DNA from 4 places in the Brenneria goodwinii genome. Region 4 is predicted to be linked to each of the others. Evidence: predicted binding sites of a transcription regulator. Region 4 holds the regulator's gene; each other region holds the start of a gene.
The links. The regulator CRP, encoded in region 4, controls carbon source genes, mostly activating them, when cyclic AMP is high. The targets are predictions, from matches to a motif close to ATGTGANNNNNNTCACAT.
Positions count from the first base shown of each region.

Region 1: a site for CRP is predicted at 2,710-2,727, ahead of msrB (peptide-methionine (R)-S-oxide reductase MsrB). Genes of this name have one in related genera too.
Region 2: a site for CRP is predicted at 1,160-1,177, ahead of gntK (gluconokinase). Genes of this name have one in related genera too.
Region 3: a site for CRP is predicted at 1,009-1,026, ahead of garD (galactarate dehydratase). Genes of this name have one in related genera too.

Region 1 is NZ_CP014137.1:1,842,195-1,846,868, forward strand. Features, by position in the region: gene ansA (asparaginase) at 100-1,119, shown strand; gene pncA (bifunctional nicotinamidase/pyrazinamidase) at 1,139-1,780, shown strand; gene ACN28R_RS08215 (YeaC family protein) at 1,817-2,089, opposite strand; gene msrB (peptide-methionine (R)-S-oxide reductase MsrB) at 2,172-2,594, opposite strand; gene gapA (glyceraldehyde-3-phosphate dehydrogenase) at 2,934-3,929, shown strand; gene ACN28R_RS08230 (D-hexose-6-phosphate mutarotase) at 4,015-4,674, shown strand, end outside.
Region 2 is NZ_CP014137.1:5,305,873-5,310,546, reverse strand. Features, by position in the region: gene gntU (gluconate transporter) at 1-494, opposite strand, end outside; gene gntK (gluconokinase) at 494-1,033, opposite strand; gene ACN28R_RS23505 (methyl-accepting chemotaxis protein) at 1,430-3,103, opposite strand; gene ACN28R_RS23500 (secondary thiamine-phosphate synthase enzyme YjbQ) at 3,652-4,071, opposite strand; gene uvrA (excinuclease ABC subunit UvrA) at 4,097-4,674, opposite strand, start outside.
Region 3 is NZ_CP014137.1:126,880-131,553, reverse strand. Features, by position in the region: gene ACN28R_RS00590 (MFS transporter) at 1-752, opposite strand, end outside; gene garD (galactarate dehydratase) at 1,239-2,804, shown strand; gene ACN28R_RS00580 (methyl-accepting chemotaxis protein) at 3,681-4,674, shown strand, end outside.
Region 4 is NZ_CP014137.1:4,773,042-4,777,715, forward strand. Features, by position in the region: gene ACN28R_RS21170 (ABC transporter permease) at 1-546, shown strand, start outside; gene ACN28R_RS21175 (ABC transporter ATP-binding protein) at 518-1,405, shown strand; gene ACN28R_RS21180 (ABC transporter ATP-binding protein) at 1,466-2,242, shown strand; gene ppiA (peptidylprolyl isomerase A) at 2,466-3,035, shown strand; gene crp (cAMP-activated global transcriptional regulator CRP) at 3,242-3,874, opposite strand; gene ACN28R_RS21195 (OsmC family protein) at 4,194-4,601, shown strand.

The DNA.
Region 1 (4,674 bases), 2.4 Mb from region 4:
CGTACAGCCCGGCATTCCCTTTCCTGTGGGTAACATGCCGGGCTGTCTTTCCTCCTAGTAATCTCTATAATCCTGCTTTTACCCTGATTAACATCACCCATGCAGAAAAAGTCTATCTACGTTGCCTATACGGGCGGCACCATCGGGATGCAGCGCTCCGCTAACGGCTATATTCCCGTCTCCGGGCACTTGCAGCAACAACTGGCGCAAATGCCGGAATTCCATCGTGCTGAAATGCCGGCATTCACCATTCATGAATACTCGCCGTTGATCGATTCTTCCGATATGACGCCGGCCGACTGGCAGGCTATCGCCGACGATATTCAACAGCATTATGATGAGTACGATGGCTTTGTCATTTTGCATGGCACCGACACCATGGCCTTTACCGCATCGGCATTATCTTTCATGCTGGAAAACCTGTCTAAGCCGGTAATTGTGACCGGGTCACAAATACCTCTCGCCGAATTACGCTCGGACGGGCAAACCAACCTGCTTAATGCGCTGTATGTCGCCGCCAATCACCCGATTAATGAAGTCACCCTATTCTTCAACAATAAACTTCTGCGCGGCAACCGAACCACCAAAGCCCATGCCGATGGCTTTGATGCCTTCGCATCGCCCAATTATCCGCCCTTGTTGGAGGCCGGTATTCATATTCGCCGCCTGGCGCCATCGTCGGCATGTGAGAATTGCCCGCCATTGCAGGTAAACAACATTACGCCGCAGCCTATCGGGGTAATTACGATTTATCCGGGTATCTCTGCGGATGTGGTGCGCAACTTTCTGCGTCAGCCGGTGAAGGCGCTGATCTTACGTTCTTACGGCGTAGGCAACGCGCCTCAGAGTCCTGGCTTGCTGAATGAGTTGCGTCAAGCATCGGAACGCGGCATCGTGGTGGTTAATTTGACGCAGTGCATCTCCGGCCGGGTGAATATGGGCGGCTACGCCACCGGTAATGCGTTAGCTCAGGCTGGCGTAATCAGCGGTTTCGATATGACCGTCGAAGCCACGCTGACTAAATTGCACTACCTACTGAGTCAGCAAACGCTTGACCCCAACCAGATCAGGCAGCTAATGCAGCAAAATCTGCGCGGCGAGTTAAGCGATAAAGACTAAATTAATGACGGGGGCTTCCATGAACAGAGCGTTGTTATTGATTGATTTGCAAAATGACTTCTGCCCTGGCGGCGCATTGGCGGTTAGCGAAGGCGACCGCGTAATCGAAGTAGCAAATCGCGCGATTGCAGCCTGTGCCGCGGCGAATGTCGCGGTCATCGCCAGCCAGGACTGGCATCCGGCCAATCATGGCAGCTTTGCCGTCAACGCCAACGCGCCGGTAGGTGAAATCGGCGAGCTTGATGGGCTGCCCCAGGTTTGGTGGCCCGTTCATTGCGTCCAGAATCAACCGGGCGCCCAGTTTCATCCGGCGCTGAATCAGCAAGCGATTGACTGGGTGGTACGCAAAGGCACTCAAGCCAACATTGATAGCTATAGCGCATTCTTTGATAACGGTCATCGGGCTAAAACCGATCTGGATGACTGGTTGCGGGCTCATGGCGTCACGCATTTGACCGTAATGGGCATCGCAACGGACTACTGCGTTAAATTCAGCGTGCTGGACGCCCTCGCGCTGGGCTACAAAACGGATGTGCTGGTGGAAGGATGCCGCGGCGTCAATCTTAATCCGCAAGATAGCCGGACAGCGCTGCAGGAGATGCAGCGCCAAGGCGCGAATCTGATCGATTTAGACACCTTCACTGCCGAGCTGCCCACGTAACCGGGTCGTGGTTTACTCGTGGGGATCCTGCAAAACTCACCTTGGATAGAGACGCGCAATCGCGGGTTCACTGAACTGTTGCTTCAGTTCCTGCTTGCTTTTCATGACGATTTCCCCGTCAGGACCGATGGTCATATGTTCCGCCTGTTTATTGTGGCGCGATTGCCACAGCATCACCATTTGCAGGCAATTCTCTTTCTGTTCCGCGGATAAAGAGACGCCGTCCGGCCATTTGCCTAATTCTACAGCGGTCGCCAACCGCTGGTAGATTTCCGGCGTCATGGCATCGATCAAATCATCAAGTTGCATCGCCTATTCCCGCCCGTATTGCTGAAACGTTTAAGCTAATCATTAACCAACAAAATCAATATAGTTAGACCAGCGGTCCCAGTCAGCCATCAACCCGCTTGCCATCATCGGCGTCGATAAAGCTTAATGACGCGGAATTAACGCAGTAACGCTCACCGGTAGTCTGCTGCGGTCCGTCGGGAAAAACGTGTCCCAAATGCGCATCGCAGTTGCCGCAGCGGATCTCGATACGGTGCATATGGTGAGAATCATCGTCGATATAGCGAACGGCGTCAGGGGATACCGGCTGGTCGAAACTTGGCCAGCCACATCCGGAGTCAAATTTGTTGGCCGAATAGAACAACGGTTTCTGGCAGCACAGGCAGTGATAGATGCCAGTACGCTTGTTATGCAGCAGCTTGCCGGAATATGGGGGTTCCGTGCCTCTTTGCTGAGTCACATAACGTTGTATTTCTGTCAATTCAGTCGAATCTGAAGAGGACTGCTGAGAGTGTTTGTTAGCCATAGGAGTCTCGTGGAAAGCAACATCACCAAACCATTCATGAATAATAACAAAAAATTAACAACTTTACAGGCCATTTTAGCTTAATATAATGTCAGTGGACAGGATGAGCATTTAATTGTGACATTAATCACAATTTTAGACGGAATGGGCTTTATATGATTCAGACAGCGCTACATCCGTCTTAAATGTTCTTTATTTACAGCTTAGGTGGAATTTCGTGCAAAGGTTAGTCATAGGATTGACTTACAGCAACTATTGACACGATTCCGCTTGACGCTCAGCAAGGTTTTTGTAATTTTACAACCAACCTTTATTCACTAACCAAATCTGGTGGAATATATGACTATCAAAGTAGGTATCAACGGTTTTGGCCGTATCGGCCGCATTGTTTTCCGTGCAGCACAAGAACGTTCTGACATTGAAATTGTTGCGATCAACGATCTGTTAGACGCTGACTACATGGCGTACATGCTGAAGTATGACTCTACTCATGGCCGTTTCAACGGCACCGTTGAAGTTAAAGATGGCCATCTGGTTGTTAACGGCAAAACTATCCGTGTTACTGCAGAACGTGACCCGGCAAACCTGAAATGGAACGAAGCCGGTGTTGACGTAGTTGCTGAAGCAACTGGTCTGTTCCTGACTGACGAAACCGCACGTAAGCACATCAGCGCTGGCGCGAAGAAAGTGGTTCTGACCGGTCCGTCCAAAGACAGCACGCCGATGTTCGTTATGGGCGTTAACCACAAAGCCTATGCCGGTCAGGACATCGTTTCCAACGCATCTTGTACCACCAACTGCCTGGCGCCGCTGGCTAAAGTCATCAACGACAACTTCGGTATCGTTGAAGCACTGATGACCACCGTTCACGCCACTACCGCGACTCAGAAAACCGTTGACGGCCCGTCTCACAAAGACTGGCGCGGCGGCCGCGGCGCATCTCAGAACATCATCCCGTCTTCTACCGGCGCAGCGAAAGCAGTGGGTAAAGTTATCCCTGAACTGAATGGTAAACTGACTGGTATGGCGTTCCGCGTTCCTACTCCGAACGTATCCGTTGTCGACCTGACTGCCCGTCTGGAAAAACCTGCGTCTTACAAAGACATCTGTGCCGCTATCAAAGCAGCTTCAGAAGGTGAACTGAAAGGCGTTCTGGGTTACACCGAAGACGACGTTGTTTCTACCGATTTCAACGGCGAAAAACTGACTTCAGTGTTCGATGCCAAAGCCGGTATCGCTCTGAGCGACAACTTTGTGAAACTGGTTTCCTGGTACGATAACGAAACCGGCTACTCCAACAAGGTTCTGGATCTGATCACTCACATCTCCAAGTAAGTTCGGGTGATAGTTCAATGATGAAGGGCGGCCTCCGGTCGCCCTTTTTACTTGCTGATTAACAACAACCAAAATAGGCAACATCATGAATGATAAGATTTTCAAACTCCCCATCATCAACCCAATTACCTCAACCATCAGCCAGCGACAGTTGGAACAACTGCCGGTGATTGTCGTCGAGCATCCCCAGGTTCGCGCAGCTGTAACATTACAAGGCGCGCATCTGCTGAACTGGCAACCAACGGGCGAAGCGCCTGTGCTTTGGCTAAGCGATAACACGGCCTTCACTGAGCATGTGGCTATTCGTGGCGGTATCCCTATCTGTTTCCCATGGTTTGGCCCGTATGCTGAACCTAACCACGGTTTCGCACGCCTGCTGCCGTGGGAATTCACGTCTCATAGCGAAGATGAACAAGGTGTGGAATTGGCTTTCACACTGCGCGACACGGCGAAAACCCGTGAATCCTGGCCGCATGAATTTACCCTTATCGCCCGTTTCAAATTGGGTAAAACATGTCATGTCGAATTGGAAGCGCACGGTGATTACAGCTTTACCAGCGCATTACACACCTACTTTCAAATCGGCGATATCGGCAAGATCGCTATCAGCGGGCTGGGCGATCAATATATTGATAAAGTCAATCAGGGCAAGGTATCCGCTCAACAAGGGGATCTGGTATTTACCGATCGCACCGACCGTATTTACACCCATCCGCAGAGTATTAGCGTTATTAATGACCCGGTG
Region 2 (4,674 bases), 530 kb from region 4:
ATTGGCGTCGGGCCGGGGAGTAAAAAGGCCGCCGCGGAGGCTACCCCGGCAAACAGCGGAATAAGCAGCTTCACCAGGTTACCGTCGGTACGACGAGCGACGGCAAAAACCATACCAATCAGCAGCATAACGGCAACTTCAAAGAATAGCGGCAGCGCGCATACCAAACCGACGACCCCCAGCGCCAGATAGGCCCGGCTTTCGCCAAACCAGCCGACCATACGCCTGGCGATCTGATCGAGCGCGCCGGTCTCATGCAGAATACGGCCAAACATGGAGCCCAGCGCCACCACGACAGCGAGAAAACCGAGCGTGCCGCCCATGCCTTTCTCCATCGTGCCGGCGATATCCGTCAGCGGCATACCGGAAAACAGCCCCGTTCCCACCGAAACCAAAAGCAAAGCGACAAAGGCATGCATCCGTACTTTCATCACCAGAAACAGCAGTAGCAACACCGAACCAACCGCAGTCAACACTAATGTCAGCGTACTCATCATCCCTGATCCCTGACCCGCTGAATGATTTTCACCGCGTCAGCCACGACAGCGTCCAGAGGCTGGTTGATATCAACGGAATACACATCCGTCTCCTGCTCACCCGGCTCCTGTAGCGTTTCAAATTGGGAAACCAGCATCTGAGGTTTGAAAAAGTGTCCCTTACGGGCTTTCAAACGTTGCTCGATCACCTCAAAGCTGCCTTTCAGATAGATAAACGATACGTGCTGATTACCTTTACGCAGTTTATCGCGGTAATCCTGTTTTAACGCCGAACAGACCAATAGGGAGATTTCGTTAGTACGCTGCATCGCGAAAATGGCGTCATTTAATGCCCGAAGCCAGGGTGCGCGATCCTCATCATTGAGCGAATGCCCGGCGGACATTTTGCTGATATTAGAACGCGGGTGCAAAAAATCGCCATCAAGACAGGCCGTCCCCAACTGGGCGGCAATGGTGCTGGCCACGACAGATTTACCGCTACCGGACACGCCCATCAAAATAAAAACATGGTGCGCTTTTTTCTGTTCACTACTCATTGTTATTACACGCCGGCTTACGTCCGGCTCTCCTGTCAGATTGGTCAGAACGAACATTGTTACCGGTAACAATGTTCGTTCTGAAAAAGAAAAAAGGCAATGGAATTGATTATCCCCACACAAAAAGTGTGACGAAATTCAAATAATGGCCTTTTTTCGCTGACAAAACGGCGGTGAATGGATTCAGCTATCCGATGACCACAGTGGTCGTTAGCTGCCTGTGCGGCAGTGAACTGGCGAGTCTGTGATAGTCACGCGCGACCCCTTTTCTGAGCTGTCGCACAGGCAGTAGATAGCAAAGCGCCGCCTTTTTAGGCGGCGCTTGTTGTTTAAAAGCGGAAAAATTTTCTCAGCAAAACGAAGTCATTCTTCGCAAGAAAACGGCTTCGGTCAAACTCAGAACGATGTCCAGTCCTGTGAATTACCTGATGTTTTACCCGTTGTCGAAGCTAACGCCCCGGCTGCAGGCAACGCTGCGGCCTGCGTGGGGATCGCCGTGTTGGCGGAACGGGAAAACGCGGAGGTCTCCCCCAACTTAAACGTACGCACCGACTCCGCCAGTATGCTGGCCTGAGACTGCAACGAAAGCGCCGCCGAAGCCGACTCTTCAACCAAAGCGGCGTTTTGCTGGGTAGTGCTGTCAATTTGCCCGACGGCAATATTAATCTGATTGATGCCGTCGCTTTGTTCATTGCTGGCTTGCGCGATTTCGCTGATGATGGCGTTCACATCCAGGACATGTGTCGTCAGGTCACTGATATTCTCTTCCGCGTTATCCACTAGCTGCATCCCTTCATGGATTTTCCCGACGGAATCATCAATCAGATCTTTAATTTCTTTTGCCGCCGTCGCACTGCGCTGCGCCAGAGAACGAACCTCCCCGGCCACCACGGCAAATCCGCGTCCTTGCTCGCCGGCGCGCGCCGCTTCAACAGCCGCATTTAACGCCAGAATATTGGTCTGAAAGGCGATGCCATCGATCACGCCAATAATTTCCGCCATCCGCTGGGAAGAGTCCTGAATTCCGCGCATCTTTTGCGTCACGGAAGTCATCACCGCGCTGCTGCGCTGCGCTGAATCCGATGCCCGATTGGCAATTCCCGTGGCCTGGTGGGTATTGTCGGCCGTGTTTTTAATGGTCGACGTCAACTCTTCCATAGAGGAAGCTGTTTGCTCCAGCGAGCTGGCCTGCTCTTCCGTACGCGCCGATAGATCCTGGTTGCCCGCTGCGATCTGGGAAGAGGCGGTGGTAATGGATTCCGCCCCTTCACGCACCTGGCTGACGATCTCCCGCAGGTTGGTATTCATATGCTCCAGCGCCTGCAGCAGTTGGCTGCTTTCATCTTTACCCTGCACGTCGACTTTTGACGTCAGATCGCCTTTCGCGACGCGATTGGCCACCAGCAGCGCCTGATTAATCGGCAACGTTATGCTGCGCGTCATGACGACCGCAATCATGCTGCCGAATACGATACAGCCGAATAGAATTCCCAGCAGCAACCAACGGCTAAAACTATAGGTTTGCGCCATTTGGTTAATCGTGGTTGCCATGGCGTTATCCTGATGATCGATAAGTTTCGTGATAGCGATCCGGTATTTCCCCTGAGCCTTATCCGTATTGGTATTAAATTCATCAATCGCCGCATCCTGATCGCCTGCGGCAACCAAATCGATGATTTTTTGCCCCGAATTTTTAAAATCAGCCCGATACTGTTTAATCTCATCCATGATTCGCCGGGATTCTGGATCGGTCGCCGTGGTTTCTATTTTATTCATTAACTCGACAATGTCAGCGGAGACATTGGTGATCTCATCATGTACCGCTTTGATTTTATCTTCGCCTTTAACAACCAATAACTTCTGATATGCCAATACCCCGGCATTAACATTATCAATCAATCGATTTGAGTCCACGGTCTGTGGATAGATATCTTCAACGATGTCTCGCGCATTATCATAAAAGCCAGATAGTCTCGAAATAGCGAGCAGGCTGACAAAACAAATCATAATAACGAGAAGGATAAACCAGGCCACCAAACGTGTGCCGATTTTCCAGTCAGATAAACGCATACCATCTCCCTTAACAACATAAAAAATAAAAGATTTCAAAAGACGGCACGTGAGGGATGTCAACAAGATGGGCAGTCATAAAAAGGAGAGCGATCGCTATGAATAACATAAAGAAATGCAAAAACAGTAACTCTGACAAAATCACTACCGCTGAGACTCAAAAAAACAGTACTCACAGTCTGAAGAAAACGACTTAACTCAGGTTTCCATGTAAGAAACCGATTAAGGAATATCCGGTCAAAAATGCCTGTCAGATATCATGATTCTTCTTTGAATCCATCCGCTACAGTCACGCTCACTGTGCTACCTGTTTCTATCGGCCTGACCTGGTATATCTTTACTGTTTGATCGTTAAAATATTCAAAACAAATCATTAACTGGTTTATCGCCATAAATATAACGAATCAGTTCGAAGTAATAAGCTTTTAGTCAAAAAAAGAATAATTTTGTTGGCGGAGAAAGAATAAATGGGAGGAAAGCCGGGCCGACGCACCACGATAATCGAGAAGAAAACCCTGGTACGCCGCAAATATTTCCGGCCAATGCCATTACTCCCCCTGGAGCGTCACAACCAGCGTACGGCTGCCGCCGTGGTTACGGTGCTCGCATAGGTAAATGCCCTGCCAGATGCCCACGTTCAGCCGTCCGTTGCCGATCGGAAGCATCAGGCTACTCCCTAACAAACTGCCTTTCAGATGGGCGGGCATATCGTCGCTGCCTTCATCAACATGACAATAATACGGCTCATTTTCCGGCACCAGACGATTAAAAAAACGCTCAAAATCCTGCCGGACGTCAGGATCGGAATTCTCATTCATCGTCAGGGACGCCGAGGTATGTTTGATAAAAACATGCATCAGACCGACGTTGATCTGCCGTATCTCGCTGACCTGCGCGAGCACTTCACCGGTAATCAGATGAAAGCCCCTGGTTTTAGGTTTCAGGCGAATTTCACGCTGTATCCACATAGTTCCCCCAGTTTCCGGCTGAACGTTACGCGGGTTTACGCGCCAGCATCGGCTTCAGGAAACGCGCCGTATGCGACTGTTTACATTCGGCGACCGTTTCCGGCGTACCGGATACCAGAATTTCACCGCCGCCGCTACCGCCCTCCGGCCCCAGGTCGACAATCCAGTCCGCCGTTTTAATCACATCCAGATTATGTTCGATGACCACAATGGTATTGCCCTGATCGCGTAGCTGGTGCAAAACCGCCAGCAACTGCTGAATATCGGCAAAGTGCAAACCGGTGGTGGGCTCATCCAGAATATACAGCGTCTGCCCGGTGCCCCGTTTCGACAGCTCGCGCGCCAGCTTCACGCGCTGCGCTTCGCCGCCGGACAACGTAGTCGCCGATTGCCCCAGACGAATATAGGACAGGCCGACATCGATCAGAGTTTGCAGCTTGCGCGCCAACGCCGGGATCGCATCAAAGAATTCGCGGGCTTCTTCGATGGTCATATCCAGCACTTCATGAATGCTCTTGCCTTTATATTTGATTTCCAGCGTTTCACGGTTATAGCGTTTACCCTTGCACTGATCGCACGGCACATAAATATCCGGCAGGAAGT
Region 3 (4,674 bases), 710 kb from region 4:
AGCATCATGCGATTAGTGAGCAGTTGTTTTACATAATTCCATTTCGGACCGTCTTTCTTGCCGCTTTCCTTTTTATGATCCATATCGACGACAGCGCCGCCTTTAGAAATATATTCCAATTCCTGCGGACTGATATCGGGGTGATCAGTTGGGTTATGAATAAACTTCATCCATATCAGGGTCAGAACAAAACCTAATCCGCCCATCACCAGAAAGACATGTTCCCAACCCCACTGATAGGTTAGCCAGCCGAGGATCGGAGAAAAGATCGCCAGCGAGAAATATTGGGCCGAGTTAAAAATGGCGGATGCCGTACCGCGCTCTTTCGTCGGGAACCAGGCCGCCGTAATACGAGCGTTAGCCGGGAAAGACGGGGCTTCGGAAAAGCCCAGCATAAAGCGCAGAACAAACAGGGTCAGCGGCGCCCACACTAAGGGAACCCAATCCACAAACCCTTGCAGGAAGGTGAACAGCGACCAGAAAAAGATGCTGTAGGCGTAAACCTTTTTTGAACCAAAGCGGTCAAGCAACCAACCGCCTGGTATTTGCATAACCAGATATGACCAGCCGAACGCGGAAAAAATATACCCCATATGAACCGCGTCCAACTGTAATTGTTTCGCGACTTCGGTCCCTGCTATTGATAACGTTGCGCGATCGGCATAATTTATCGCGGTAACGGTAAATATAATTAACAATATGATGTAGCGCACATAGGTTTTTTTGTGTGCAAGAATCGTATCGGAATTCATAAAATCCCCTTGAGTATCGTTATTAGTATGTCAAATCAAACAAACCAACATCATTGCCAGCGTTAAAAAACTAATGATTTTATTTATTCGAACGCTTTAAACAAAACGAACCATCAATAAAACCTCACATTGGCAGGCTTTACCACAAACCTTTTAAAACGCTATCAGTATAAAAACAGCAATACGGAATAGCATTGTTAAAATGCACAACAATAACCGTATAATTAATTATAATTTCTGTGTTATGCACATAAAATTGCGATGAACATCACATTGCTACGCGCGTTTTGTTTAGCTAAAAACTATAAAGTGAGATAGATCACAACAGTATGGGTAATCGCCAGACTATCCACCATTTAAAGTTTGAAATATTATTCAACTGCACAATTCAGTCGCTGAGAATTTCAGATATTATGATTACATAATTCATATTGCCCTAACGATAACAAGACTGGTTTTCTAAAATAAAAATTAACTGGAGACGTTATGTCGCAGAATACACAGAATTCCACGCAGGCGTTCTACATTAAAGTTCACCAGGACGATAATGTAGCCATCATTGTCAATGATAATGGCTTACGTGCAGGCACCCGATTTGATACTGGACTGGAATTAATTGAGCACATACCGCAAGGACACAAAGTCGCCCTGGTCAATATTGCCAAATCCAGCCCCATTATTCGCTACGGCGAAATTATTGGCTATGCCGTAAAGGATATCCCGCAGGGCAGTTGGATTGATGAATCACTGGTCGAATTGCCTAAAGCCCCGGCGCTGGAAACGCTGCCGCTGGCGACCAAAGTTCCCGTCGAGCTGCCGCCGCTGGAGGGGTATACCTTTGAAGGCTACCGTAATCCGGACGGCAGCATCGGCACGAAAAACCTGCTTGGCATTACCACCAGCGTACACTGCGTGGCGGGCGTGGTTGACTATGTGGTTAAAATCATTGAGCGGGATTTGCTGCCTAAATATCCGAATGTCGATGGCGTTGTCGCACTCAATCACCTCTACGGCTGCGGCGTGGCCATCAATGCTCCGGCGGCGGTCGTGCCGATCCGCACTATTCATAATCTGGCGCTGAATCCTAACTTTGGCGGCGAGGTGCTGATTGTCGGCTTGGGTTGTGAGAAATTGCAGCCGGAGCGCCTGCTGGAAGGAACGCCGGATGTGCAGGCCATCTCGCTGGATGATTGCAGTATCGTACGCTTGCAGGATGAACACCACGTCGGCTTTAAGTCGATGGTGGACGATATTCTGACCATGGCCGATCGGCACCTTCAGCAGTTGAACAAACGTCAGCGTGAAACCTGCCCCGCCTCTGAGCTGGTGGTCGGTATGCAGTGCGGCGGCAGCGATGCATTTTCCGGCGTGACGGCAAATCCGGCCGTCGGATTCGCCTCCGACCTGCTGGTGCGCTGCGGCGCCACCGTAATGTTTTCCGAAGTTACCGAGGTGCGGGACGCCATTCATTTGCTGACGCCGCGGGCCATCAATGAAGAAGTCGGCAAACGCCTGCTGGAAGAAATGGCCTGGTATGATAACTACCTCGATAGCGGCCAGACCGACCGCAGCGCCAACCCCTCGCCCGGCAATAAAAAAGGCGGCCTGGCCAACGTGGTGGAAAAAGCGCTGGGTTCTATTGCCAAATCAGGCACCAGCGCCATTGTGGAAGTGCTTTCTCCGGGACAGCGCCCCAGCAAACGCGGCCTGATTTACGCGGCGACGCCGGCCAGTGATTTTGTTTGCGGCACGCAACAGCTTGCCTCCGGCATCACCGTCCAGGTATTTACCACCGGCCGCGGCACGCCTTACGGACTGCTGGCCGTTCCCGTTATAAAAATGGCTACCCGTACCGCACTGGCGAATCGTTGGTACGACCTGATGGACATTGATGCCGGCACCATCGCCACAGGCGACGCCACCATTGAAGATGTCGGTTGGCAACTTTTCCACTTCATTCTGGACATCGCCAGCGGCCGGAAGAAGACCTGGTCCGATCAATGGGGCATTCACAATGCATTATCCGTTTTCAACCCGGCGCCAGTTACCTGATTGAAATATTCCCACTTATGGCCGGAACAAATTCCGGCCATTTTATACTCGTCATACTTCAAGTTGCATGTGCGTTGGCTGCGCTCAGTCACCCGAATCACTTACCTGAGTAAGCTCATCGGGATTCCTTCCCTTGCCGCCTTCCTGCAACTCGAATTATTTAGAGTATATTTATTACCGTTTTTGATGTGGGATCAATATAGCCAACGTTCATTTTTGCTGAATGGCGGATAAATCCGTAGAAAAAACATAATTAGCAACATTTAAAGAGAAATAAAAAAACCATTGCATAGCAATATTTAACAAATAAGCGCCGTTATCCTTTTCCCCGTCTACCCGTCATCCATTTAATTGAATAGGCTTATCATTTCCACTTGCTTGTTTTAATAATGCCCTTCCATCATTGATTTAATAATAATTAAACGAATTCATTGACATCAGGATCCTCCTCATCATAAATTTACAATACTTGACAAGGCAGTGAATATATTCAGGCACTGATATTAAAAAGAAAAATCGGGTCTGAACGTCAAGCGTCATAAAAATTGACAGCCCGTTTATTACAATAAACGGTATTTATTCTCCATAAATTTCACGATACGCCAACATGGCGGTAACTTGTGAAAGATGGGGAATATTTTGAATATTGACTAACTTACACAACAATATACCCAAAAACTGGATTTTCAGTAAGAAACGCTAATGAGTCCCGCGTGTTTATCACTCTGTCATACGCTAAATAATTCAAGTTGCAGGAGAACCACGCACCCGCAGTTTGCAATATGACGAGTATAAACCGTCAAACGAGGGATTATCGTTAACGGAAAAATGCTGAAACTTCAAATAAATAAGGGTATGAACACTCAGGGGTTTCTGATGAGATTAAATACGCCTGTCACACAGCAGGAATATCTGTTGGATATGGATACGACATTGATGTCCACAACGGATAAAGATAGTCATATTACTTACGCTAATTCTGCATTTATCAACGTCAGCGGTTTCGCTGAATCCGAATTAATCAACCAACCGCACAATATTGTACGCCATCCGGATATGCCCGTCGAAGCGTTCGCTGATATGTGGTCGACCTTAAAGCAAGGCGATAGCTGGACCGGACTGGTAAAAAACAGACGTAACAATGGCGACTATTATTGGGTTCGGGCGAATGTCACACCGGTCTATCATCAAAATCAATTAACGGGTTATATCTCCGTGCGCAATACGCCGAGCGCGGATGAAATCAAACAGGCTGAACCTCTGTATGCTGCAATGAAGAAAAAGCAGGCCGGGAATCGTAAGCTATATAAAGGATTAGTGGTTCGAAGCGGCATATTCTCCCCGTTATCAATATTACAAAAATTGTCCGTTCGCTGGCGCCTGCGTCTGGCGGTGCTGACTGCCGGAATAATTCCGGTTTTACTCTCTGTTGCCGGCGTGAACCCGATTTGGCTAACGGCCATTACTCTGCCGTTAATCCTGCTGTTGGATACCTTTCTGCAACGGCAAATTACCCGACCGCTAAAAACGATACTGAAACAGGCGCAGCATGTCGTCTCAGGCCGTAAAGCAAAACCTATACGACTGAATCGGGTTGATGAGCTCGGCCTACTGCTGCGGGCCATCAACCAATTCGGGCTCAACCTGCGCTCGCTGGTTGATGATGTCAGTACCCAGGTAAACGGGATGACGGATGTCAGTCAAAAACTGGCCGAAAATAACATCGCGCTGAATACCCGGACGGAAGAAACATCCGCTAACCTGCAACAGACGGCCGCGGCCATAGAGCAAATTACCGCCGCGGTTCAGCAAAGTTCTGAAACCGCCTCACAGGCCACACAAATGGCGGAAACCGCCAGCCGTACCGCCA
Region 4 (4,674 bases):
TTAGGCGTTGTCGCCGGTTATTACGGCGGCATCGTTGATACGGTGCTGATGCGGATTACCGATATCTTCATCTCTTTCCCCAGTCTGGTGCTGGCGTTGGCTTTCGTCGCCGCGCTGGGGCCGGGGCTGGAGCACGTGGTGATTGCCATTACCTTGACTGCCTGGCCGCCCGTCGCCCGTCTGGCGCGGGCGGAAACGCTGTCGCTGCGCCATGCGGATTTTGTCTCCGCGGTGAAATTACAGGGCGCTTCCTCTATCCGTATCCTGCTGCATCATATCGTCCCGCTGTGCCTGCCGTCGGTGATCATCCGTATCACCATGAATATGGCGGGCATCATTCTGACCGCCGCGGGGCTGGGCTTCCTGGGACTGGGCGCGCAGCCGCCCGATCCTGAGTGGGGCACCATGATCTCCGCTGGTCGCCGCTACATGATGGAGTGCTGGTGGTTAGTGACTATTCCGGGGCTGGCGATTCTGATAAACAGCCTGGCGTTCAATTTTCTTGGAGACGGCCTACGTGACATCCTCGATCCCAGAACTGAATAACATGTCCCCTCGCGCTTCGGCGGCGGGCAACCTGCTGGATGTTGAAAATCTGCGGGTAAGTTTCGTCAACGGCGGCGTGGTGACCGATGCCGTACGCGGCGTTTCCTTTTCGCTGGGGTGTGAAAAGCTGGCGATCGTCGGCGAATCCGGCTCCGGCAAATCCACCGTTGGGCGCGCCTTGTTGCGGTTGCACCCGCGCAGTGCGCGGATTACCGCCGATCGGCTGCGCTTTGGCGATACCGACCTGCTTAACGCGGATGAAGCGCGGATGCGCCAGATTCGCGGCAAGCGGATTTCCATGATTATGCAGGATCCCAAATATTCATTGAATCCGGTGGTGTGCGTCGGCGACCAAATTGCCGAGGCCTATCTCGCGCATCACAAGGTTTCACGCAACGACGCCAAAGAAAAAGTGATGGCAATGCTGGATGTGGTGCGCATTCGCCAGCCGCAACGCGTGTACGGACTGTATCCGCATGAAATTTCGGGCGGGCAGGGGCAGCGCATTATGATCGCCATGATGTTGATTACCGAACCTGAAGTGGTGATTGCCGATGAACCGACCTCCGCGCTGGACGTTTCCGTGCGTTTGCAGGTGCTGGCGATGCTTGACGATCTGGTTGGAGAACGCGGTCTTGGGCTGATTTTTATCAGCCATGACATCAATCTGGTGCGCAGTTTCTGCGATCGGGTACTGGTGATGTATGCCGGTCGGGTGGTGGAGTCGATTGCCGCGGCCGATCTTGATAACGCGCAGCATCCCTATACCCGCGGGTTACTGAATTCATTGCCGGATATCGACCATCCGCGTCCGCGCCTGCCGGTAATGAACCGCGATCCTGCCTGGATTAACGAGTAAGGAGTTTTTATGGCGACCGAAACCATTCATCTGAGCCAGCCCTCGAACTTGAGCAGGCCCATGATTGAAGTGAATGACCTTAATCTGTCTTTTGGGCAGGGAAGTGCGCAGAATCAGGTGCTGTATGACGTTAATCTTACCGTCGGCGATGGCGAGATTTTCGGTCTGGTTGGGGAGTCCGGCTCCGGGAAGACCACCGTACTGAAATGTCTGGCCGGGTTATTTAATCACTGGCAGGGCAGCTTGCTGATTGATGGGCAGCAACTGGCGCACCGCATCGATCAAGCTCGTTGCCGCCGGGTGCAAATGGTCTTTCAGGATCCCTACGGTTCGCTGCACCCGCGTCATACGGTGGAAACCATCCTTGAAGAGCCGTTACTGATTCACCGTTTCACCCATCGGGATGACCGTATTGACGCGTTGCTGGAGAAAGTGGGGTTAGGGGCATCGTTCCGCCGCCGCTATCCCCATCAGTTGTCCGGAGGGCAGCGCCAGCGTGTTGCCATTGCCCGCGCATTGATTCTGGAGCCGCGGGTGCTGCTGCTGGATGAGCCGACTTCGGCGCTGGATGTCTCGGTGCAGGCGGAAATCCTCAATCTGTTGGTTGAGCTGCAGCAGCAGGAGAAATTAACCTATCTGCTGGTAACCCACGATCTGGGCGTGATTTCTCATCTGTGTCATAAAGTGGCGGTGATGCAGTATGGCCGGATATTGGAAACGCTGGATATCAGTGATTTAACCCGCGATACGCCGAAGAATGCCTATACTGCCATGTTGGTGGATGCCAGCCGCCAGTATAGCCGCGATCTGGCGGTGCGCTCGGAACGCATGGGATAACGTGATAACGTTTCGTGCGTAAATCGGCGACAAAACGAAGAGGACTGGCTGTAACGTCAGTCCTTTTCGCATCATAAGATAAGGTAAGAACCTGGCTTGCATTTAACAATTGGTTAAAATAAGTAATCTGTACGTAAAAAAAGGTAAATGGGTAGCGTTAAGGAGTGTGGATATTTACAATCACTACGCTTTCTGTAAGCGGTTTCTTCAAAAAGGAATTCTCATGCTCAAACGTACTCTGGTTGCTGCGGCGGCCTTTATTTCACTTACGGCTTTTTCTCCGGCGTTCGCCGCCAACGGCGTAACGCATGTTTTGCTGACGACGTCGGCAGGAAACATTGAACTGGCATTAGATAATCAAAAAGCGCCGGTATCGGTGAGGAATTTTGTCGAGTACGTTAATAACGGTTTTTATAACGGGACGACGTTTCATCGAGTGATCCCCGGCTTTATGATCCAGGGCGGCGGTTTTACCGCTGATATGAAACAGAAAGCGACTAACCCGGCGATCGCCAACGAGGCGGATAACGGGTTGCGCAATCTGCGCGGCACCATTTCGATGGCGCGTACGGCGGAAAAAGACAGCGCGACCAGCCAGTTTTTCATTAACGTCGCCGACAATGCGTTTCTCGATCATGGTCAGCGCGATTTTGGCTACGCGGTGTTTGGTAAAGTGGTCAAAGGGATGGAAGTGGCGGACAAAATCGCCCAGGTTCAGACTGAAAACGTCGGCCCTTATCAGAATGTGCCAACCAAACCGATCGTGATCCAGTCAGCGAAAGTCCTGCCCTGAGGCGTATTTTCGGGCGGTGGTTTATTTCCAGCCAATAAATCTGAGCGGGTTCGAAGAATTCGCTCAGGCTAATGGCAATGCGTTATTTGTTTTATTAATTATCCGTTTTTAAACCATTATATTATTGCCGACAAATATATCGGATAAAAAAAAGCGTGAGATAAGTCTCACGCTTTTTTGTTGTAGGGTCATGCTAATACGCCGGTTTAACGGGTACCGTAGACGACTATTGTTTTACCATGTGCGGAAATCAGGTTCTGATCTTCTAACATTTTAAGTATCCGCCCCACGGTTTCACGTGAACAGCCAACAATTTGGCCAATTTCCTGACGTGTGATTTTTATTTGCATGCCGTCAGGGTGGGTCATGGCATCTGGTTGTTTCGCCAGGTTTAGCAATGTCTGAGCGATACGCCCCGTGACATCAAGGAAAGCCAGATTACCGACTTTCTCTGACGTTACCTGCAGTCTGCTGGCCATCTGAGCAGACAGGCGCATCAGAATATCAGGGTTCACCTGGATCAGTTGTCTGAATTTTTTATAAGAAATTTCAGCAACTTCACAAGCCGTTTTCGCCCGAACCCAGGCGCTGCGTTCCTGACCTTCCTCAAACAAGCCGAGTTCGCCGATAAAATCCCCTTGATTCAGATAAGAGAGAATCATTTCCTTGCCTTCTTCATCTTTGATCAGCACTGCGACAGAGCCTTTCACGATGTAGTAAAGCGTTTCTGCTTTTTCACCTTGGTGAATAAGCGTACTCTTCGATGGATACTTGTGGATGTGGCAATGAGAAAGGAACCATTCGAGAGTCGGGTCTGTTTGCGGTTTGCCGAGAACCATTCGATATCATCCTCTGTTGTCAGTCACTGCGCAAATCACAGGGCTCAGAGTTCCCTGTACGGCGTATTTACTGTTAAAAGTTCAAATTCAGTGTAGGCAGAACGACGTCAGGGAATATACTGAAAACCTTTATCTGGCGACGTCATCATCTCCCCGGCATCTGAGTTTGTCCAGAATAAGGCAGATTCTGTTCTTGTTTTTAACACACCTTGAGGGACGTGTCTTGTATTGTCTCATTTCAGCATGATAAAGCTCTGGTTATAAGATAATTTTGTACAGTAACGATATAAATATTCAAAAATTTTTTAGCGGAGGCAGCATGCAGGCTCGAGTGAAGTGGGTTGAAGGCTTAACATTCCTTTGCGAATCAGCTTCAGGACATCAGGTTTTAATGGATGGAAATTCAGGGGATAAATCCCCCAGTCCGATGGAAATGGTTTTGATGTCGGTTGGCGGATGCAGCGCGATCGATGTGGTATCCATACTGCAGAAAGGGCGTAATGACGTTGCCGACTGTGAGGTTAAGCTGACGTCGGAGCGGAGAACGGAGTCGCCTCGTCTGTTTACCCATATCAACCTGCATTTTATCGTAACGGGCAAAGGGTTGACTGATAAAGCCGTAGAGCGTGCGGTCGCGTTATCTGCGGAGCGGTATTGTTCAGTGGCGTTGATGCTGGGTAAAGCGATCGAAGTGACTCACAGTCACGAAGTGATTGATATCTCGTAAATAGGGTACGCGCTTTTTTAAACATGACAGGTCACAAGAACGTGACCTGTCATGTTTGTAAACTCCCCCCGCG